Regions from separate parts of the Streptomyces sp. SUK 48 genome, predicted to be linked through region 2. Evidence: predicted binding sites of a transcription regulator. Region 2 holds the regulator's gene; each other region holds the start of a gene.
What was found. The regulator HrcA, encoded in region 2, represses chaperone genes, less so after heat shock. The targets are predictions, from matches to a motif close to TTNGCACTCNGNNNNNCNGAGTGCNAA.

Region 1: groL (chaperonin GroEL) is a predicted target of HrcA. The motif match lies at 2,742-2,768, and genes of this name have one in related genera.
Region 3: groES (co-chaperone GroES) is a predicted target of HrcA. The motif match lies at 2,211-2,237, and genes of this name have one in related genera.

Annotation. Positions count from the first base shown of each region.
Region 1 covers NZ_CP045740.1:4,609,894-4,617,281, forward strand. Annotated here, with positions in the region: gene GHR20_RS20145 (glucosyl-3-phosphoglycerate synthase) at 1-76, opposite strand, end outside; SAM riboswitch class I at 238-383, shown strand; gene thrC (threonine synthase) at 402-1,685, shown strand; gene GHR20_RS20155 (MoaD/ThiS family protein) at 1,682-1,960, shown strand; gene GHR20_RS20160 (cold-shock protein) at 2,405-2,608, shown strand; gene groL (chaperonin GroEL) at 2,930-4,552, shown strand; gene GHR20_RS20170 (NADH:flavin oxidoreductase) at 4,783-5,910, shown strand; gene GHR20_RS20175 (hypothetical protein) at 5,928-6,509, opposite strand; partial or broken gene GHR20_RS38365 (class I SAM-dependent methyltransferase) at 6,637-7,041, shown strand; gene GHR20_RS20185 (PTS transporter subunit EIIC) at 7,189-7,388, opposite strand, start outside.
Region 2 covers NZ_CP045740.1:5,514,580-5,521,967, reverse strand. Annotated here, with positions in the region: gene GHR20_RS24275 (16S rRNA (uracil(1498)-N(3))-methyltransferase) at 1-272, opposite strand, end outside; gene GHR20_RS24270 (nitronate monooxygenase) at 269-1,342, opposite strand; gene dnaJ (molecular chaperone DnaJ) at 1,499-2,635, opposite strand; gene hrcA (heat-inducible transcriptional repressor HrcA) at 2,636-3,652, opposite strand; gene GHR20_RS24255 (MBL fold metallo-hydrolase) at 3,836-4,558, shown strand; gene GHR20_RS24250 (DUF3097 domain-containing protein) at 4,627-5,439, shown strand; gene GHR20_RS24245 (hypothetical protein) at 5,417-5,737, opposite strand; gene hemW (radical SAM family heme chaperone HemW) at 5,804-7,036, opposite strand; gene GHR20_RS24235 (SpoIIE family protein phosphatase) at 7,092-7,388, opposite strand, start outside.
Region 3 covers NZ_CP045740.1:3,469,742-3,477,129, reverse strand. Annotated here, with positions in the region: gene GHR20_RS14720 (methyltransferase domain-containing protein) at 1-398, opposite strand, end outside; gene GHR20_RS14715 (polysaccharide deacetylase family protein) at 490-1,407, shown strand; gene GHR20_RS14710 (hypothetical protein) at 1,468-2,124, shown strand; gene groES (co-chaperone GroES) at 2,384-2,692, shown strand; gene groL (chaperonin GroEL) at 2,815-4,443, shown strand; gene GHR20_RS14695 (SDR family oxidoreductase) at 4,665-5,438, opposite strand; gene GHR20_RS14690 (MOSC domain-containing protein) at 5,502-6,170, opposite strand; gene GHR20_RS14685 (LysR family transcriptional regulator) at 6,251-7,153, shown strand; gene GHR20_RS14680 (WhiB family transcriptional regulator) at 7,374-7,388, opposite strand, start outside.

The DNA.
Region 1 (7,388 bases), 900 kb from region 2:
CCAGGACCTGGTGCGACGGCCGATCGCGCACGGACCAGGAACGGTTGCCCATCCAGCGCTCGACTTCTTCCAGCACGGTCCCCGGCTCCTCACGCTCGTCTCGCGGCTCGTCTCGCGGTACGGACGACTATCTCAACTCTCCCGGCCTTCGGTTACAGTCTTGAGCAACGCCGATGACCATCGCATGTCGGGGGTCGCGCGCGGACACACCGCAGCACTGCGGACACAATCGAATACCGCTCATCCAGAGGGGCAGAGGGACACGGCCCGATGAAGCCCCGGCAACCCTCCAGTCGGTTCTCGTGCGCAAAGCGGCGAGGCTCCCGGCTAGGGAAGGTGCCAAATCCGTCTCACGGCGAAGTGCGTCGTGAGGAAGATGAGGAGAAAGGGCCTCGCCTCCCATGGCTGTGCAGACAGTTGCCACCTCCGGTACCTCCACCGTCGATCTCGGCCCCGCCGCCGCCCTCAGCTGCCGCGAATGCGGCCACCGCGTCCCGCTCGGCCCGGTCTTCGCCTGCGAGGAGTGTTTCGGCCCGCTGGAGATCGCCTACGACTTCTCCGCCTACGACACCGAAGAGCTGCGCAAGCGGATCGAGGACGGCCCCGCCAACATCTGGCGCTACGCCCCGCTGCTGCCGGTCCCGGCCGATGTCGCGGACAAGCCGAACATCAACCCCGGCTGGACCAAGCTGGTCAAGGCCGACAACCTGGCCCGCGAGCTCGGCGTCACCGGCGGTCTGTACGTCAAGGACGACTCCGGCAACCCGACCCACTCCTTCAAGGACCGGGTCGTCGCCCAGGCCCTGGAGGCGGCCCGCGCCTTCGGCTTCACCACCCTGTCCTGCTCCTCCACCGGCAACCTGGCCGGCGCCGTCGGCGCCGCCGCCGCCCGCGCCGGACTGCGCTCCTGCGTGTTCATCCCGCACGACCTGGAGCAGGGCAAGGTCGTCATGGCCGCGGTCTACGGCGGTGAGCTGGTCGGCATCGAGGGCAACTACGACGACGTGAACCGCTTCTGCTCCGAGCTGATCGGCGACCCGGCCGGCGAGGGCTGGGGTTTCGTCAACGTGAACCTGCGGCCGTACTACGCCGAGGGCTCCAAGACCCTGGCGTACGAGATCTGCGAGCAGCTCGGCTGGCGGCTGCCCGACCAGATCGTGGTCCCGATCGCCTCCGGCTCCCAGCTCACCAAGATCGACAAGGGGCTGCGGGAGCTGATCGAGCTCGGTCTGGTCGAGGACCGGCCGTACAAGATCTTCGGCGCCCAGGCCGAGGGCTGCTCGCCGGTCTCGACCGCCTACAAGGCGGGCCACGACGTGGTGCGGCCGCAGAAGCCGGACACCATCGCCAAGTCCCTCGCCATCGGCAACCCGGCCGACGGTCCCTACGTCCTGGACATCGCCCGGCGCACCGGCGGCGCGGTGGAGGACGTGACGGACGAGCAGGTGGTGGACGCGATCAAGCTGCTGGCCCGCACCGAGGGCATCTTCGCCGAGACGGCCGGCGGGGTGACCGTCGGCGTCACCCGCAAGCTGATCGAGAGCGGGGCGCTCGACCCGGCGAAGACCACCGTCGTCCTCAACACCGGCGACGGCCTGAAGACCCTCGACGCGGTGGCCGGCACCGGCCTGACCGCCACCATCCGCCCGAACCTGGACTCCTTCCGAGAGGCTGGCCTCGCATGAGCGTGACCGTTCGCATCCCCACCATCCTGCGCACCTACACCGGCGGACAGGCCGAGGTCGCCGCCGAGGGCACGACCCTCGGCGAGGTCATCGAGAACCTGGAGAAGAACCACACCGGCATCGCCGCCCGCGTCCTGGACGACCAGGGCAAGCTGCGCCGGTTCGTGAACGTCTACGTCAACGACGACGACGTCCGTTTCGAGCAGGGCCTCGCGACCTCCACCCCGGACGGCGCGGGCGTCTCCATCATCCCGGCGGTGGCCGGCGGCTGCTGACCGAATGATCGATCATTACCTTAGGTAATGACGGTCACCAAAAGTACATCGGATTGCCCTCTCCGTGAGAGAAGCGGAGGGGGCAATTCTGTGTGATTGAGCGCGGTACAGTTGGGGAACGCGCCCTCCGGTGATCGAGGGTAAGCCCTCGGTTCTCTTCCGCGGTCCCGATAAGAAGTAGCCAAAATGCACGGCCTTTCCGCGGCTTTTGTGTCTTTTACGGGGCCCGACTTGCCCTGAATTCGGGTGAATTCTCCCCACATTCCGGATCGTTCGCGTCCAGAATTCTCGTCCAATTGACCTGTTGCAGACGGCAGTTGGACAGATACATTCAGCCGCGGTCGACGCGTTCCGGCGCACGCCCCCGACGCATTGGGGGGCGAGGTCTGACCCGGGTCCGCGAAGTGTGGATCTGTGCAAGGGCCAGTAATAGGGGAGTTAGGCATGGCTCAGGGCACCGTCAAGTGGTTCAACGCGGAGAAGGGGTACGGCTTCATCGCGGTCGACGGTGGTGCGGACGTCTTCGTCCATTACAGCGCCATTCAGATGGACGGCTACCGCACCCTGGAGGAGGGCCAGCGAGTGGAGTTCGAGATCTCGCAGGGCCAGAAGGGTCCGCAGGCCGACATGGTTCGCGTCGCCGTCTGAAACGTTTCTCTACCGAAGGGCCCGCACCTCGCACAGGGTGCGGGCCCTTCGGTGTGCCCGGGGAGGGCCGGGGCGCTCGCGCCCGCCCGTCACCCGACCACCACCCCTGAACGAGCCCGCTGCGCGGGCGCACCTTGCACTCGGGCATGCCGAGTGCTAATCATTGCGTTAGCACTCTGAAGGTGAGAGTGACAAAGAAGGACCGGGTCGGTGAGGTCCGCAGGCCACGTGGGGCAAGGAACCACAGGCCGGCGAACCGTCCGTCGCGGGCGCGGGCGCGGTCCGAAGGAATCACCCCCAGTCCTGGAGGGACCACTTCACATGGCCAAGATCATCGCGTTCGACGAGGAGGCGCGGCGCGGCCTCGAGCGCGGCATGAACCAGCTCGCGGACGCCGTCAAGGTGACGCTCGGCCCCAAGGGTCGCAACGTCGTCCTCGAGAAGAAGTGGGGCGCCCCCACGATCACCAACGATGGTGTCTCCATCGCCAAGGAGATCGAGCTCGAGGACCCGTACGAGAAGATCGGCGCCGAGCTGGTCAAGGAAGTCGCCAAGAAGACGGACGACGTCGCCGGTGACGGTACGACCACCGCGACCGTGCTCGCCCAGGCCCTGGTCAAGGAGGGCCTGCGCAACGTAGCCGCCGGCGCCAACCCGATGGCCCTCAAGCGGGGTATCGAGAAGGCCGTCGAGGCCGTCTCCGCCGCCCTGCTCGAGCAGGCGAAGGACGTCGAGACCAAGGAGCAGATCGCCTCCACCGCGTCCATCTCCGCCGCCGACACCCAGATCGGCGAGCTCATCGCCGAGGCGATGGACAAGGTCGGCAAGGAAGGCGTCATCACCGTCGAGGAGAGCAACACCTTCGGTCTGGAGCTCGAGCTCACCGAGGGCATGCGCTTCGACAAGGGCTACATCTCCGCCTACTTCGCCACCGACATGGAGCGCATGGAGGCGTCGCTCGAGGACCCGTACATCCTCATCGCGAACTCCAAGATCGGCTCCGTCAAGGACCTGCTCCCGCTCCTGGAGAAGGTCATGCAGTCGGGTAAGCCGCTGCTGATCATCGCCGAGGACGTCGAGGGCGAGGCCCTGTCGACCCTGGTCGTCAACAAGATCCGCGGCACCTTCAAGTCCGTCGCCGTCAAGGCCCCGGGCTTCGGCGACCGCCGCAAGGCCATGCTCGGCGACATCGCCATCCTCACGGGCGGCGAGGTCATCTCCGAGGAGGTCGGCCTCAAGCTGGAGAACGCGACCCTGGACCTCCTGGGCCGCGCCCGCAAGGTCGTCATCACCAAGGACGAGACCACCATCGTCGACGGTGCCGGCTCCTCCGAGCAGGTCAACGGCCGGGTGAACCAGATCCGCGCCGAGATCGAGAACAGCGACTCGGACTACGACCGCGAGAAGCTCCAGGAGCGCCTGGCCAAGCTCGCGGGCGGCGTCGCGGTCATCAAGGCCGGTGCCGCCACCGAGGTGGAGCTCAAGGAGCGCAAGCACCGCATCGAGGACGCCGTGCGCAACGCCAAGGCGGCCGTCGAGGAGGGCATCGTCGCCGGTGGTGGCGTGGCCCTGCTCCAGGCTTCCCAGGTCTTCGAGAAGCTGGAGCTCGACGGTGACGAGGCGACCGGCGCCAACGCCGTGCGCATCGCGCTCGAGGCCCCGCTGAAGCAGATCGCCGTCAACGCCGGCCTCGAGGGCGGTGTCGTGGTGGAGAAGGTGCGCAACCTGACCCCGGGCCACGGCCTGAACGCCGCGACCGGCGAGTACGTCGACCTGGTCGCCGAGGGCATCATCGACCCGGCGAAGGTGACCCGTTCCGCGCTGCAGAACGCCGCCTCCATCGCCGCGCTGTTCCTCACCACCGAGGCCGTCATCGCCGACAAGCCGGAGAAGGCCGCCGCGGCCGCTCCGGGCGGCATGCCGGGCGGTGACATGGACTTCTGATCGACCTCCGGTTGATCAACGTCCTTACCGAGGGCGGCACTTCCTGTCAGGGACAGGGGGTGCCGCCCTCGGGCTTTTCCCGGCCTTCCTCCGCGCCGGGCGTGTCCGGCGTCACAGGTGCCCGCTTCCGGGTCCGGGAATGCCTGCCTCTGTACAGCGGCTTACTTAAGCAGCTACAACAATGCACATTCACATACCGCCCGGTCAGCAGTCTTTCGAGGAGCCCCCACGTGACCGTCGACACGCAGCCCGCCTCCCGCGCGGCCCAGATACTCGCCCGCCCGATCGCCCTCAACGGCCTCACGGTCCCCAACCGGATCGTGATGGCGCCGATGACCCGGATGTTCTCCCCGGGCGGCATCCCCGGCGAGGACGTGCGCTCGTACTACTCCCGCCGCGCCGCCGCGGGCGTCGGCCTGATCGTCACCGAGGGCACCTACGTCGGCCACGACTCGGCCGGCCAGAGCGACCGGGTGCCGCGGTTCCACGGCGAGGAGCAGCTCGCGGGCTGGGCGAAGGTGGCCGAGGACGTGCACGCCGCGGGCGGCACGATCGTCCCGCAGCTGTGGCACATCGGCATGGTCCGCAAGGACGGCGACGCCCCCTTCCCGGCCGCCCCCGCGATGGGCCCCTCCGGTCTGGTCACCGCCGGCGCCGAGCCCACCGGCAAGGCCATGACGCAGCAGGACCTCGACGACGTCATCGCCGCGTTCGCCCAGGCGGCCGCGGACGCCGAGCGCATCGGCTTCGACGGCGTGGAGCTCCACGGCGCCCACGGCTACCTCCTCGACCAGTTCCTGTGGGAGGGCACCAACCGCCGCACCGACGCCTACGGCGGCGACCCGGTGGCCCGCGCCCGGTTCGCCGCGGAGATCGTCGCGGCGGTCCGCGAGCGGGTCTCGGCCACCTTCCCGGTCCTGTTCCGCTACTCGCAGTGGAAGCAGCAGGACTACACCGCCCGGCTCGCCGAGACCCCGCAGGAGCTGGAGGCGATCCTGGCCCCGCTCGCCGCGGCCGGCGTCGACGCCTTCCACGCCTCCACCCGCCGCTACTGGCAGCCCGAGTTCGACGGCTTTGACCTGAACCTCGCGGGCTGGACGAAGAAGCTCACCGGCAAGCCGGTCATCACCGTCGGCTCGGTCGGCCTCGACGGCGACTTCACCGGCGCGTTCGCCGGCGAGGGCTCCCCGGTGCAGGGCATCGACGACCTGCTCGACCGCCTGGAGGCCGACGAGTTCGACATGATCGCGGTCGGTCGCGCCCTGCTCCAGGACCCCGAGTGGGCCGCGAAGGTGCTCGCGGGCCGGGTCTCGGAGCTGGCGCCGTACGACGCGGCGTCGCTGAAGACCCTCAGCTGAGAACACCCGGCCGGGACTCAGATCCCGCCGATGTTGCCGTTCAGCGGCTCGATGTCGACGCGGACCGGGGTGCCCCACACCCGGAGCACCTCGTAGTCGGTGAACTCGTGCACCAGCCGGTACGCCATCGCGGGCCGCGCCCCGCGCCGCTGGGCGGCGAGATACGCCTCGGCCTCCCGGCGGTCGCGCCGCGGGGTGCCGCACAGCTGCCACTCCTGGCCGTTCCACAGCTCCGGCAGCCAGCGCTGCTGGGGCTGCGGGCGGTCGGCCCGGACGCCGTAGCGCGAGGGCGCGGAGGCCACCGGCTCGGCCGGGTTCGGCCGGCCCCCGTACTCCGAGCGGCGGGCGGCCCGGCGCCGGGTCTCGCACAGCAGGCACAGATCGGGGGCGCTCTCGTCCACCGGTCCGTGCGGATGCTCGGCGCACCGGGTGGCCGGCGCGTTCGCCCCGACGCTCTCCTCCAGCAGGTCCAGCGCCCTGCGCAGATCCGTCCTGATCTCCTGGAGCCGCCCGTCCGGAGTGTCGGCGGCCAACGCCTCCCCGTGCTCCCCGAGCAGCCGGAGCGCTCGGCCGAGGGCGGTCAGCTGGGCGTGATTCATGGTGGTGGATTCCGGTCGGTAGGCGGATCTCTGGCGCGTTCGCTGCTCCCAGTGTCCAGGATGCCGCCGGGGAACCGGCACGGCTTCACCGGTGCTCCCCCGCGGGAGGGTGTGGTGGGCTTGGGCCATGGCGATCTCGACGCGGCGGCTGATCGAGCGGCTCGGGCGGTTCAACGACGCCCACCCCTGGGACCACAACGCCCACTACCACCCCTGGCTGTTACGGCGGTTGCCCCGGCGGTCCGGCCGGGCGCTGGACGTGGGGTGCGGTGCCGGGGAACTCGCGCGGCTGCTGGCCGGGCGGGCGGAGCGGGTGGACGCGGTCGACTGCGACCCGGGCATCCTGGAGCGGGCGCGCGAACACGGCGGGGCCGTCGCGAACGTCCGGTACATCCTCGCCGCCGCGCCCGGCGGGCTGCCGCCCGGCCCCTACGACGTCATCACCTGTGTCGCCGTACTGCACCACCTCCCCTTCGCCGAGACCCTCACCCGGTTCCGGGCCGAGCTGGCGCCCGGCGGGACGCTGGTCGTCGTGGGATGCGCCCGGGACGAGGATGTGCGCGGGGTGCTCTCCGTGCCGCTCAACGCCCTGTTCGGCTGGGTGAAGAACCGGGGGCGGGCCGTCACGGAACGGCCCGTGGGCATGACCGCGCCCGTCACGGGGCCCGAGATGGACTTCTCAGAGATCGCCGGACAGGCCCGTCGGCTGCTGCCCGGGGTCCGGCTGCGGCGGGGGTTCTTCTGGCGGTACACCCTGGTGTGGCGCGCTCCTGGAGAGGGTGAGCCAGGTGGCCAGGAAGCCGACCGTGTAGCCGGTGAGGAGGCCGCCCGCGTAGATCGCCGCGGTGGCCGCGAGGCTCCGGTTGCCGGCCAGCAGGG
Region 2 (7,388 bases):
CGGTCGCCCTTGGGAAGAGCCTGCACGACCGTGATCCGGGGCCGCGGCGCGGGCTCCTCGGACACCTCCGGCAGCCGGACGACGAGACGGTCCTTGCCCTCGCTGCCGAGCACCTCGCACACCGCGTAGCGCCCCGCGCCGTCGGTGAGCACGACCTCCTCGCCGGCCTCGAGGCGCTTGACCGAGACCGCGTGCCGGCCCTCGGGGCCGTCCAGGACATAGCGGTCGCCGTCCGCGGTGAAGTCCGCCACGACGAAGACGGGCGCGGTCATCGGGCGCCCCCCTGGGCGAACGCCGCCCGGGCCTCGGCGAGTTCGGCCGCCAGCACCTCGACGAGGTGCCCGGCGGGCAGCTCCCGGGCCAGCCGGTGGCCCTGGCCCGCCCACAGCGCCATGCCCTGCGCGTCCCCGGCCTTCGCGGCGGCCTTGCGCAGCGGCGAGGTGAGGTGGTTGATCTCCGGGTACGCGGCGGGCGCGTACGGACCGTGCTCGCGCAGGAAGCGGTTGACCAGGCCGCGCGCCGGGCGGCCGGTGAACGCGCGGGTCAACTCGGTGCGGACGAACAGGGGGTTGGTCAGCGCCTCCTTGTGCACGGCGGGCGCGCCGGACTCGGGGGTGGCGAGGAAGGCGGTGCCCAGCTGGGCCGCGCTCGCACCCGCCGCGAGGACCGCGGCGATCTGGGCGCCGCGCATGATCCCGCCGGCGGCGACGACGGGGAGGCGCACCGCCTCCCGGATCTGGGTGATCAGGGACAGCAGGCCGAGGCCGGTGCCGTCGTTCTCCGGGACGTCCCGGTGCGTGCCCTGGTGGCCGCCCGCCTCCACGCCCTGGGCGATCACCGCGTCCGCCCCGGCCCGCTCCACCGCGACGGCCTCCTCGGCGGTGGTGGCGGTGACCAGCGTGAACGTCCCGGCCCGCCGCAGCCGTTCCAGCGCCTCCCGGCTCGGCACCCCGAAGTGGAAGGAGACCACCGGCACCGGGTCGTCCAGGAGCACCGCGAGCTTCGCGTCGTAGCCGTCGTCGCGGCCGCTGTCCGGATCGCCCAGCTCGGTCTCGTACCAGGCGGCCTCGCCGGCGAGCTGGTGGGCGTAGACCTCGACCGCGCCGCTCTCCGCGTACTCGGGCTGGGGCATGAACACGTTCACGCCGAAGGGCCGGTCGGTGAGGCTCCGCAGCCGCTTGATCTCCTGGTACACACCGTCGGCCGTCTTGTACCCGGCGGCCAGGAATCCGAGCCCGCCGGCCTCGGACACGGCGGCGGCGAGCTCCGGCCCGGAGACGCCGCCCGCCATGGGGGCCTGCACGATCGGGTGAGGGAGAAGATCGGTCAGCGCGGAGGACATGACCGCATGGTGTCACGTCCTTTGAACAAGTCCGAATCGGGTGCCATGATCGGCATATTCCATTACGGGCCCGGTCAGAGGCGGTGCCGGCGTCCGCGAACAGGCCGCGGCGGCCTCCGCCCGGAGGCCGCCGCGGCACCTGTCGCCATCGGGCGGTCAGCGCCCGTTGAACGCGTCCTTCAGCCGCGAGAACAGCCCCTGCTGGCCCGGCTGGAACTGCCCCTGCGGGCGCTCCTCGCCGCGCAGCTTGGACAGCTCGCGCAGCAGCCGCTCCTGCTCGGCGTCGAGCTTCGTCGGGGTCTGCACCTCGACGTGCACGATGAGGTCGCCCCGGCCGCCGCCCCGCAGATGCGTGACGCCGCGGCCGTGCAGCGGGATCGACTGCCCGGACTGGGTCCCGGGCCGGATGTCGATCTCCTCCATGCCGTCCAGCGTCTCCAGCGGCACCTTGGTGCCGAGGGCCGCCGCGGTCATCGGGAGGGTGACCGTGCAGTGCAGATCGTCGCCGCGGCGCTGGAAGCGCGGGTGCGGCAGCTCGTGGATCTCGACGTACAGGTCGCCGGCCGGGCCGCCGCCGGGGCCGACCTCGCCCTCGCCCGCGAGCTGGATGCGGGTGCCGTTGTCGACACCGGCCGGGATCTTCACGGTCAGCGTGCGGCGCGAGCGGACCCGGCCGTCACCGGCGCACTCCGGGCAGGGCGTGGGGACCACGGTCCCGAAGCCCTGGCACTGGGGGCACGGCCGCGAGGTCATGACCTGGCCCAGGAAGGACCGGGTGACCTGCGAGACCTCACCGCGGCCGCGGCACATGTCGCAGGTCTGCGCCGAGGTGCCGGGGGCCGCGCCCTCGCCGTTGCAGGTGTTGCAGACGATCGCGGTGTCGACCTGGATCTCCTTGGTCGTCCCGAAGGCCGCCTCGTCCAGTTCCACCTCGATCCGGATCATCGCGTCCTGGCCGCGCCGGGTGCGCGAGCGCGGCCCGCGCTGCGACGCCGTGCCGAAGAACGCGTCCATGATGTCGGAGAAGTTGCCGAAACCACCGGCCCCGAAGCCGCCCGCGCCGGCGCCGCCGGACTGCGAGAGGGGGTCGCCGCCGAGGTCGTAGACCTGCTTCTTCTGCGGGTCCGACAGCACCTCGTAAGCGGCGTTGATCTCCTTGAACCGCTCCTGGGTCTTCGGATCCGGGTTGACGTCCGGGTGCAGCTCGCGTGCGAGCCGACGGAACGCCTTCTTGATCTCATCCTGCGACGCGTCGCGGCGCACGCCGAGAACGGCGTAGTAGTCCGTGGCCACTTACGACTCCGCCAGGATCTGTCCGACGTACCGTGCCACTGCGCGTACCGCTCCCATCGTTCCCGGGTAGTCCATGCGGGTCGGTCCGACCACGCCGAGCTTGGCAACCGCCTCGCCGCCCGAACCGTAGCCCACCGACACCACGGAGGTGGAGTTGAGTCCTTCATGGGCGATCTCGTGCCCGATGCGCACGGTCATGCCCGGATCCTTCGCCTCGCCGAGGAGTTTGAGGAGCACGACCTGCTCCTCGAGGGCCTCCAGGACGGGCCGGATCGTGAGAGGGAAATCATGTCCGAAGCGGGTGAGATTGGCGGTGCCGCCGATCATCAGCCGCTCCTCGTTCTCCTCGACCAGTGTCTCCAGAAGGGTGGAGAGCACTGTGGAGACCGTACCGCGATCCTCGTGTTCGAAGGCGTCCGGCAGGTCCTCGACCAGCTTCGGCACATCCGCGAACCGGCGTCCCGCGACCCGGCTGTTGAGCCGCGCGCGCAGATCCGCGAGGGATGCCTCGCCGAACGGCGCCGGGCAGTCGACCATCCGCTGCTCGACCCGGCCGGTGTCCGTGATCAGCACGAGCATCACGCGCGCCGGGGCGAGCGCGAGCAGTTCCACGTGCCGCACGGTGGACCGGGTCAGGGACGGGTACTGCACGACGGCGACCTGCCGGGTCAGCTGCGCGAGCAGCCGCACCGTGCGCGCCACGACGTCGTCCAGGTCGACGGCGCCGTCCAGGAAGTTCTGGATCGCGCGGCGCTCGGGCGCGGTCATCGGCTTGACGCCCGCGAGCTTGTCGACGAAGAGGCGGTAGCCCTTGTCGGTGGGGATGCGCCCCGCACTGGTGTGCGGCTGCGCGATGTATCCCTCGTCCTCCAGGGCCGACATGTCATTGCGCACGGTCGCCGGGGAGACGCCGAGGTTGTGCCGCTCGGTCAGGGCCTTGGACCCGACCGGCTCCTCGGTGCCGACATAGTCCTGGACGATGGCGCGCAGCACCTGAAGCCTGCGTTCACTCAGCATTCGCGCGCACCTCCAGCACGTCGTCCCCTCACTCCCGCGGTTGTCCCTCTTGTGTCCGTCTTGTGTCCGTCTTGGCACTCTTCGCATGCGAGTGCCAGCGTTCCCCGGCCAGTGTACGGCCGTGGGGTACGCACCGGGCAAGGTCGGTGCCCGCGCGACCCCGGCTGCGGCTAGCGTCGCGGTATGACGGTGACTTGGGAAGAGCACGGCTGGGAACGGCTCGCCGCCGGGGTGGGGCGGTGCCGGCTGCCGGGCTGGGACTGCACGGCGGGGCTGGTCCTGGGCGCGGGCACGGCGCTGATGGTGGACGCCGGGTCGAGCCTCGCGGAGGGTGCGCGGCTGCGGTCCTCGGCCGAGGCGCTCGCCGGTGGACGTGTGACCCATCTCGCGCTGACCCATGTCCATTTCGACCATGTCTTCGGGGCTCCGGCGTTCGCGGGGGCGGCGGTGTACGCGGCGGTGGGCGCGGACGGGGTGATCCGCCGGGGGCGGGACGAGCTGCGGCAGGACGCGGTCCACCACGGGCTCCCGGCGGCGGAGGCCGAGGAGGCGGCGCCGGCGCTGGTGCCGCCCCGGCAGCTGGTCTCCGGGGAGCGGACCCTGGACCTGGGCGGCGGCCGTCAGGCGCTGCTGGCCAATGTGGGGCCCGGGCACACCGCCCATGACCTGGTGGTGCTGGTGGCGGGCGATCCGGAGGTGGTGTTCTGCGGAGATCTGGTGGAGGAGTCCGGGGAGCCCCAGGCGGGCCCGGACGCCGTACCCTCGCGTTGGCCGGACGCGCTGGACCGGCTGCTGGCGCTGGGCGGCGAGGACGCGCTGTACGTGCCCGGTCACGGCGCGGTGGTCGACGCGGCCTTCGTACGACGCCAACGGGACGCGCTGGCCAGGCGATTCGGCGTGAACTGAGCCGCACCGGCGCTCGGTTTCCGGCGTGTCGTGGGCGCCGGCCCGCCGCTTCTCCTATCGTCATCCGAATGCGCCAGTACTCCACCAACCTCACGCCTCCGTGGAAGAAGTCCGAGCCGGTGCCCGAGGTGCCCGCTGACCCCGGTCTGGTCGTGGAGGAGCCCGGCACCGGGTTCTGCGGGGCGGTGATCCGCTGCGAGGCGGGCACGGTGACGCTGGAGGACCGCTTCGGCAAGCACCGGGTGTTCCCGCTGGAGCCGCGCGGCTTCCTGCTGGAGGGCAGGGTGGTGACGCTCGTACGGCCTTCCGCCGGCCCGGCGCGCCCGACCCGCACGGCCTCCGGTTCCGTCGCCGTCCCCGGCGCCCGGGCCCGCGTCGCCCGGGCCGGCCGGATCTACGTCGAGGGCCGGCACGATGCCGAGCTGGTCGAGAAGGTCTGGGGCGACGACCTGCGCGTCGAGGGCGTCGTCGTGGAGTACCTGGAGGGCGTGGACCACCTTCCCTCGATCGTCGCCGACTTCGCGCCCGGCCCCGACGCCCGCCTCGGCGTCCTCGTGGACCACCTCGTGCCGGGCTCGAAGGAGTTCCACATCGCGCGGTCGGTGACCAGCGAGCACGCGCTGGTGGTGGGCCACCCGTACATCGACATCTGGGAAGCGGTGAAGCCCGCGGCCGTGGGCATCGCGAAGTGGCCCCGGGTGCCGCGCGGCCAGGACTGGAAGACGGGCGTGTGCCGCGCCCTGGGCTGGCCCTCGGACAACACCGGCGCGGTGTGGCAGGCGATCCTGAAACGCGTGAGCTCCTACAAGGACCTGGAACCGGAACTGCTGGGCCGGGTGGAGGAACTGATCGACTTCGTCACGGGTGGTGGTGGGGCCTGACGTGCTCGTAGCCCGCGAATCCGCTGGTGTCCGGCTCGATGCCGAGGGGTCCCGGCGGCGTGGGATCGCCGGACGCGGCGATCCGCCGGCACCGGTGGTCCGCGCCTTCGCCGTGTCCCGCGGGCTCCGTGAACAGCGCGCACCGGGCCATGACCGGATCGATGATCAGGTACGCGGGCACCCTCGCGGCGGCACCCGAGCCCGGTGCGATGACGATGGTCCGCCGCGGCAGCTCGGCCCTGGCGCCCTCGGGCGGGCGCAGCCCCTGGAAGTACTCGACGATGATCCGATCCCGCACGGCCGCACCCTACGAACCGAGCCGCACCCGGGTCGGGCTTCCGTGCGGGTTCACCCGGTCGAGTGATCAGTCCACCAGGTCCCGCACCACCGCGTCCGCCAGCAGGCGGCCGCGCAGGGTGAGGGTGGCGCGGCCCTCGGCGTAGGGGCCGGGCTGGAGGAGGCCGTCGGTCAGGGCGCGGCGGGAGGCGGCGAGGCCCTGGTCCTTCAGGAGGGCCAGCGGGACGCCCTCGCGCAGCCGCAGTTCCAGCAGGACGCGCTCGACGCGGCGGTCCTCGGCGGACAGCAGCTCGCGGCCCGCGCCCGGGGAGCGCCCGGCGGCCAGGGCGGCGGCGTACGCGCCGGGGTGCTTCACGTTCCACCAGCGCACGCCGCCCACATGGGAGTGCGCGCCGGGGCCCGCGCCCCACCAGTCCGCGCCGCGCCAGTACAGCTCGTTGTGCAGGCAGCGGCCCGCCTCGGAGGTGGCCCAGTTGGAGACCTCGTACCAGTCGAAGCCCGCCGCGGCGAGGGTCTCGTCGGCGATCAGGTAGCGGTCGGCGTGCACGTCGTCGTCGGTCATCGGGACCTCGCCCCGGCGGATCCGGCGGGCGAGCTGCGTGCCCTCCTCCACGATGAGGGCGTACGCGCTGACATGGTCGGGACCGGCGCCGATCGCCGCGTCCAGGGAGGCCCGCCAGTCGTCGTCGCTCTCGCCGGGGGTGCCGTAGATCAGGTCGAGGTTCACATGCGTGAAGCCCGCCGCACGGGCCTCGGCGACGCACGCCTCCGGGCGGCCGGGGGTGTGGGTGCGATCGAGGATCTTCAGCACATGCCGGCGCGCGCTCTGCATCCCGAAGGAGATCCGGTTGAAGCCGCCCTCGCGCAGGGTGGCGAGATAGGCCGGGTCGACCGACTCCGGGTTCGCCTCCGTGGTGATCTCGGCGTCCGGGGCGAGCCCGAACTCGTCGCGGATCGCCGCGAGCATCCGGACGAGGTCGCCGGCGGCCAGCAGCGTGGGCGTGCCGCCGCCGACGAACACCGTGCGCACCGGCCGGGGGTCGTCCCCGAGCACCTTGCGGGCCAGCCGGACCTCGTCGACCAGCGTCTCGGCGTAGTTGTCCCGGGACGCCAGCACCCCGCCGGTGCCGCGCAGCTCGGTCGCGGTGTACGTGTTGAAGTCGCAGTACCCGCAGCGGGTCGCGCAGTACGGCACATGCAGATAGAAACCGAGCGGACGCTCCCCCGCCCCGTCGAACGCGTGCGGGGGCAGCGCGCCGTCGTCGGGTACGGGCTCACCGTCGGGGAGTGCAGAAGGCATAGGCCCATTGTCCAGCACCGCCGGCAATCCCCTGGCGCCGAGCGCGGGAGCCTTCTCACTCCGCCTGGAGCACCAGCAGGGCCAGATCGTCCTCCGGAGGTGCCTCGCCGAAGGTGTGGACCAGGTGGCGGATCCTTTCGGCGATCTCGTCGGCGGTGAGGCCGGCGCAGGAGGCGAGGGCGGTGGCGAGACCGTCGGAGTCGTCGAACTGGTGGGGGCCGCGGCGGCGTTCGGTCACTCCGTCGGTGACGCACAGCAGGCTGTCGCCGGGCCCGAGGTCCAGGGTCTCGCTGGTGTAGGTCTCGTCCTCGACCACACCGAGCAGCGTCTGCGGGCGGGCCGCGGTGCGCAC
Region 3 (7,388 bases), 2.0 Mb from region 2:
GCCACGGCCGCCGTCAGCGGGTCCCGGTCCACCGCGAGCACCCGGATACCGGCCCGCGCCAGCGCGATGGCGTCGCCGCCGATCCCGCAGCACAGGTCCGCCACCGAGGTCACCCCGAGATCGGTCAGCCGCCGCGCCCGGTAGGCCGCCACGCTCGCCCGCGTCGACTGCTCGACCCCGTTCGGCGTGAAGAACATCCGCTCCGCGTCCGCCGCCGCGAACTTGGCCGCCGCGCGCTGCCGCAGCCGGGCCTGGCCGAGCGCGGCCGACACCAGGTCGGCGGGGTGGTCGCGGCGCAGCCGGGTGGCGACGGCGAGTTCATCGGCCGGGGCGGTGCCGCGGACCTCTTCGAGGAGGGCCCGGCCTTCGGGGGTGAGGAGAGGAGCGAGGTCGTTCACCGGGTCATTGTGGGCCAGTCGGTGGATGGTGCGCGTCCGGGCGGCGCTGTCGCCCGGGGAGCGGGGGCGGGGCCTGCGAAGATCCAGCACCATGCGACTAGTAGTACAAAATGACAAAAGTCGGGCACGCGTCGCCCTCGGCTGTGCCGCCGCCGTCCTCGCCTCGACCGCCCTCGTCACCGGCTGCTCCGGTTCCGGCTCCGGACCGGGCACCGCCCGCCCGGCGGCGGGGCAGGGCGCGACCGGGCACGCCGCCCCCGACCCCCGTGCCGTCCAGGCCGCGGAACGCGCCCGCATGGCCGCCGCCGCGAAACGCTGGGGCCTGGACGAGGTCCCGATCGCGCCCCCGCCGCCGCCCAGGGTGAAGCCGCACATCACCGCGCGGGCCGGCTTCGAGGTGGACCACCAGGAGGACTGGGCCCTGCCGCCGGTCTTCACCACGGTCCCGACCCGGAACAAGGTCGTCTTCCTCACCATCGACGACGGCTCGGAGAAGGACCCGCGGTTCCTCCAGATGATGCGGGACCTGAAGGTGCCGTACACCGCCTTCCTCAGCAACTACCTGGTCAAGGACGACTACGGCTACTTCCGCACGGCGCAGTCCTACGGCAACACCCTCAACAACCACACGCTCACCCACCCCTACCTGCCGGGGCTGTCCTACGAGCAGCAGAAGCACGAGATCTGCGACATGCAGGACATCATGCAGAAGCAGTTCGGCAAGCGCCCGACCGTGCTGCGCCCGCCCTACGGCAACTACAACCAGGACACCCTGGTCGCCGCCAAGTCCTGCGGCATCAAGTACGCCCCGATCTGGAACGAGGAGGTGTACGTCGACCACTGGGAGTTCCGCGAGGACGACCAGCAGCTGCGCCGGGGCGACATCGTCCTCACCCACTTCCGCGGCCGCAGCGACTGGGACGGCACCATGGTCGACGACATGCGGCGCTTCCTGAACAAGGTGACGCGCGAGGGGTACGCGGTGGCCCGGCTGGAGGACTACCTGTGAGTCGGCCGCACGGTCCGCGCCGGCCGCGCAGGGCGCGGTGAGGTGTCCGGCGGGGCGCGGGTGAGGGGCCCCGGCGGCGGGGCGCCGGGGCGGTGGTGTGCGCGGGGCACGGGCCTGCCGTCCGTCGCCGCCGGGGTCCTCGCCGCGGCACTGCTGCTCGCCGGGTGCGCCCAGCCCGTCGTCCCCATCGAACGGCTCGGCAGGAAGGCGGCGGAAGGGGTGCGGCCGCACGGCCGGCCGCTCGCGGCGCCGCCGTCCGGCCGGCCGCTGCCCCCGGTCGTGGACCACGTCCCCACCCGCGACCGGGTCGTCTTCCTCACCTACGACGCCACCGGCCGCGACCCCCGCGGCGCCGCCGCGCCCCGCGGACTCCGTGTCCCGGTGACCCGGTTCACCCCCGCACCGCGGCCCCTGGCGGGAACGCCGTACGCCACCCAGCGCGCCGCGCTCTGCGCCCGCCGCACCCGGCTCCTGCGCCCGCCCCGGGGCGCGTACGACGCCACGACCCTGCGCGCCGCCGCCGACTGCGGCATCACCGCCGTCGTCCTGTGGCGCGCCACCCTCACCCCGGCGGGCCTCGTCTACCCCCGGGGCCCGCGCCGCCTCCGCCAAGGTGACATCGTCCGCCTCCTGACGGGCGTCCCCACGGCCCGCCTCCTGGACGCCATGCGCAGACGAAACCTGACGGCGGCCCGGCTGGAGGACTACCTCCACTGATCAGCGCCGGGCCGGCACACCCGGCGCCGGCCGAGCGCCGATATGCGCTCCCGCACCCGCGATTTCGGCCGACGCGCCGCACGGCATTGGCACTCCGCTTGACCGAGTGCTAATCCCGGTCATAGTCTCGGCTCTGGCACTCCCCACTGGAGAGTGCCAACAACGCGACGGGCAGGTCCGGCACCCGCGACGACGGATCGACCTGGTCGCCACCTCAGACAGTTAACCCCGTGAGATCTCCGAAGGGGGAGGTCGGATCGTGACGACCGCCAGCACCAAGGTTGCCATCAAGCCGCTCGAGGACCGCATCGTGGTCCAGCCGCTCGACGCCGAGCAGACCACGGCCTCTGGCCTGGTCATCCCGGACACCGCGAAGGAGAAGCCCCAGGAGGGCGCCGTCCTCGCCGTCGGTCCGGGTCGCTTCGAGAACGGCGAGCGCCTGCCGCTCGACGTCAAGGTCGGCGACGTCGTCCTGTACAGCAAGTACGGCGGCACCGAGGTGAAGTACAACGGCGAGGAGTTCCTCGTCCTCTCGGCTCGCGACGTGCTCGCGATCATCGAGAAGTAATTCACCCCGAGCAAACCTTTGCTCTGAGCTGCGCCCCTGGCCCCCGCGACCGATAACGAAGCCGGGCGTCCGGGGCGCAGTTCGTCTTTTACCCACAAGATTTCGAGAGGGCTCCCGCTGTCATGGCGAAGATCCTGAAGTTCGACGAGGACGCCCGTCGCGCCCTCGAGCGCGGCGTCAACAAGCTGGCCGACACGGTGAAGGTGACGATCGGCCCCCGGGGTCGCAACGTCGTCATCGACAAGAAGTTCGGCGCCCCCACCATCACCAACGACGGTGTCACGATCGCCCGCGAGGTCGAGATCGAGGACCCGTACGAGAACCTCGGCGCGCAGCTGGTGAAGGAGGTGGCGACCAAGACCAACGACATCGCGGGTGACGGCACCACCACCGCCACCGTGCTCGCCCAGGCGCTGGTGCGCGAGGGCCTGAAGAACGTCGCCGCCGGCGCCTCCCCGGCCGCCCTGAAGAAGGGCATCGACGCCGCCGTCAAGGCCGTCTCCGAGGACCTGCTCGCCACGGCCCGCCCGATCGACGAGAAGTCCGACATCGCCGCCGTGGCCGCGCTGTCCGCCCAGGACCAGCAGGTCGGCGAGCTGATCGCCGAGGCCATGGACAAGGTCGGCAAGGACGGTGTCATCACCGTCGAGGAGTCCAACACCTTCGGTCTGGAGCTGGACTTCACCGAGGGCATGGCCTTCGACAAGGGCTACCTGTCCCCGTACTTCGTGACCGACCAGGAGCGTATGGAGGCCGTCCTCGACGACCCGTACATCCTGATCCACCAGGGCAAGATCTCCGCCATCGCGGACCTGCTGCCGCTCCTGGAGAAGGTCATCCAGTCCGGCTCCAAGCCGCTGCTGATCATCGCCGAGGACGTCGACGGCGAGGCCCTGTCGACCCTGGTCGTCAACAAGATCCGCGGCACCTTCAACGCCGTCGCGGTGAAGGCCCCCGGCTTCGGCGACCGCCGCAAGGCGATGCTCCAGGACATGGCCGTCCTCACCGGCGCCACCGTCATCTCCGAAGAGGTCGGCCTCAAGGTCGACCAGGTCGGCATCGACGTGCTCGGCTCCGCCCGCCGCGTCACCGTCACCAAGGACGACACCACGATCGTCGAGGGTGCGGGCAAGTCGGAGGACCTGAACGGCCGCGTCGCGCAGATCAAGGCCGAGATCGAGAACACCGACTCCGACTGGGACCGCGAGAAGCTCCAGGAGCGCCTCGCGAAGCTGGCCGGCGGCGTGTGCGTGATCAAGGTCGGCGCCGCCACCGAGGTGGAGCTGAAGGAGAAGAAGCACCGTCTGGAGGACGCCATCTCCGCGACCCGCGCCGCGGTCGAGGAGGGCATCGTCTCCGGTGGTGGCTCCGCCCTGGTGCACGCCTCCAAGGTCCTCGAGGGCAACCTCGACAAGACCGGCGACGAGGCCACCGGTGTCGCCGTGGTCCGCAACGCGGTCGTCGAGCCGCTGCGCTGGATCGGCGAGAACGCCGGCCAGGAGGGCTACGTCATCGTCTCCAAGGTCAAGGACCTGGAGAAGGGGCAGGGCTACAACGCCGCCACCGGTGAGTACGGCGACCTGGTCAAGGCCGGCGTCATCGACCCGGTCAAGGTGACCCGCTCCGCCCTGGAGAACGCCGCCTCCATCGCCTCCCTGCTGCTCACGACCGAGACCCTGGTCGTCGAGAAGAAGGAAGAGGAGCCGGAGGCCGCGGGTGGCCACGGCCACAGCCACGGCCACGCCCACTGAGCCCCACCGCTCCGTACGAAGGCCCGGTACCCCCTCGCGGGGTGCCGGGCCTTCGCGCTGCCGTACGCCGTCGGGGTTGTCGCATCAGGCCCAGGTGGTCGCGCTGCCACCAGGTCTCGGTGATCTCGCCGTCGGGGGCGGGTGCGCGGCGTCCGAGCGGTCCCGGCCGACCAGGGTGCGCGTCGCCGTCCCCCTGATCCGGCACCCGCCCGCGTCCGCGCCTACTGGGGCCCGTACTTGCGCCCGGTGCGGGAGGTGACCCCGCCGAGGAGGCCGCGCGGGGTGACCTTCACCAGGCCCATCAGCGCCTTGTAACGGGGGTCCGGGACCGACAGCGACTTGCCGCGCGCCAGGTCGGCGAGGGCCGCCGCGACCACCTTGTCGGCGTCCAGCCACATCCAGCCGGGGATGTTGTCCGTGCCCATCCCGGCCCGCTGGTGGAACTCGGTGCGCACGAATCCGGGGCACAGCACCATCAGCCGCACCCCGGTGCCGGCCAGGTCCCGCGCCGCGCCCTGGGTGAACTGCACGACCCACGCCTTGGACGCGCCGTAGGTGCCCCGGGGCACGAAGGCCGCCACCGAGGCGACATTGACCACCCCGCCCCGGCCGCGCTCGCGCATCGCCTCGGCCGCCGCCGAGGTCAGCCGCAGCACCGCCTCGCAGTGCACCTTGAGCATGGTCAGCTCGTCCGCCATGGAGACTTCCAGATAGCGGCCCTTGTTGCCGAAACCGGCGTTGTTGATCAGCAGGTCGACGGGGTTCTTGCGGTCGCCGAGCCGGTCGGCGACGGTCTCGACGCCCTTGTCCTCGGAGAGGTCGGCGGGCAGCACCTCCGCCTCGATGCCGTGCCGGTCGTGCAACTCGGTCGCCTGTTCGCGCAGCCGCTTGGCGTCCCGGGCCACCAGGACGAGGTCATGCCCGTCAGCCGCCAGCCGCCGCGCGAAGGCGGCGCCGATCCCCGCGGTCGATCCCGTAATCAGAGCCGTTGTCATGACCCAAGGTTAGTGAGCGCGGGCGATCCGGACACGCGGTGTCCGCCATGCGGTGACGGGCCCTCAGCGGGCCTGTCCGGCGACGTACTTGCGGGCCGCGGCCAGCGCCTCCGGGTGCAGGTCCTCGGCCGCGGCGAGCAGCCGGGGCAGCAGCTCCCGCTCGGTGGTTGTCGCGCGGAACTCCATCGCCGCCGTCACCCCGTGGCCGGGGCGGTGCAGGATCTCGACCGGATCGCCCGCGCGTATCTCACCGGGCTCGATCACCCGGAGGTAGGCACCCGTCGCCGCCTTCCGGGTGAACCTGCGGATCAATCCCGGCTCGCCCAGATGGCCCTGGAAGGTGCGGCACGGGACACGGCCCGAGGTCACCTGGAGCACCACCGCCGGACCGATCCGCCAGCACTCGCCGATCAGCGCCCCGGAGACGTCGAGCCCGCCGGTCGTGAGGTTCTCCCCGAAGCAGCCGTTGGCCAGGGTGCGGCCCAGCTCGCGCTCCCAGTCGTCCAGGTCCTCGCGGGCGAACGCGTACACCGCCTGGTCGTCGCCGCCGTGATGCCTCAGGTCGCACACCGCGTCCCCGGCCAGCCCGCTGCCCGCGGTCCCCTTCGGACCCGGCGCGGACACCCTCACGGGCCCCTCGACCGGCCTCTTGTCGATGCCCGTCAGGCCGTCCGCCTGGCTGGTGTACGGCACCGGGCCGGCCTGCCCGACATTGACGGAGAGAAGCTTCATGCCCGCACCGTACGGGATCGTTACTCAAAGCGTCGAGCGAATTTTGGACGCCGTCTCCAAGCTGGCCTTATGCTTGCGGGGTGATCGAGGCCCGTCATCTCCGTGTCCTGCGTGCCGTCGCCGCCACCGGCTCCTTCTCGGCTGCGGGGCGTGAACTGGGCTGCACCCAGCCCGCCGTCAGCCAGCAGATGAAGGCCCTGGAGACCTCCGTCGGCACCCCGCTGCTGATCCGCGCGGGCCGCGAGATGCGGCTGACCCAGGCGGGCGAGGCCCTGGTCCGGCACGCCTCCGGCATCCTCGCCGGGCTCACCGCCGCCGAGGAGGAGGTCGCCGCCATCGCGGGCCTGCGGGCCGGCCGGGTCCGCCTGGTCTCCTTCCCCAGCGGCAGCTCCACCCTGGTCCCCACCGCCCTGGCCGCCCTGCGCGCCGCCCATCCCGGCACCCGTGTCTCCCTGGAGGAGGCCGAACCGCCGCGCTCCGTCGAGCTGCTGCGCGAGGGCGACTGCGATCTCGCCCTGGCCTTCCGCTACGAGGGCGCGGCCGTCACCGAGGACTGGGACGACCTGGTCGTCCGCCCGCTGCTGAGCGACCGCCTGGTGGCCCTGGTGCCGGAGCGGCACCGGCTCGCGCGCGCCGAGAGCGTCGCCATCGGGGAGCTGGCCGAGGAGCCCTGGATCGCGGGCTGCCCGCGCTGCCGGGGCCAGCTGGTGGAGGTCTGCCAGGGCGCCGGGTTCGCGCCGCGCATCGACTTCGCCACCGACGACTATCCGGCGGTCGCCGGCCTGGTCGGCGCGGGTCTGGGCGTGGCCGTGCTGCCGCAGCTCGCGGTGGAGTCGGTCCGGCCGCGCGGGGTGCGCACGGTGCGTCTGGAGCCGGCGGTGCGACGGGAGATCGTCGCGCTCACCCTGCCCGATCTGGCCCAGGTGCCGGCGGTCGCGGCGACCCTGGAGCAGCTGGCGCGGGCGGCCGGCCGCGCGGTGTGACACCGCGCCGCGCAGAAGACCGGTGAGCGCGCGGGAGAACCGGTGAGACGCGCGCAAGCCGCTCGGCGCGCGGATCCGGTGAGCCGCGCAGCGGACCGGTGAAGGACTCCGGGCGGCGCCAAGGCGTGAAACCGCGCAGAGTCGCGGGCACGCGCGCGGCGTGCCCGAGGTGGGGGGATATCGGCCGCACCCGACGGGCCCTGGGTGCAGAAACGTTCCTTCAGTGACTATGGGC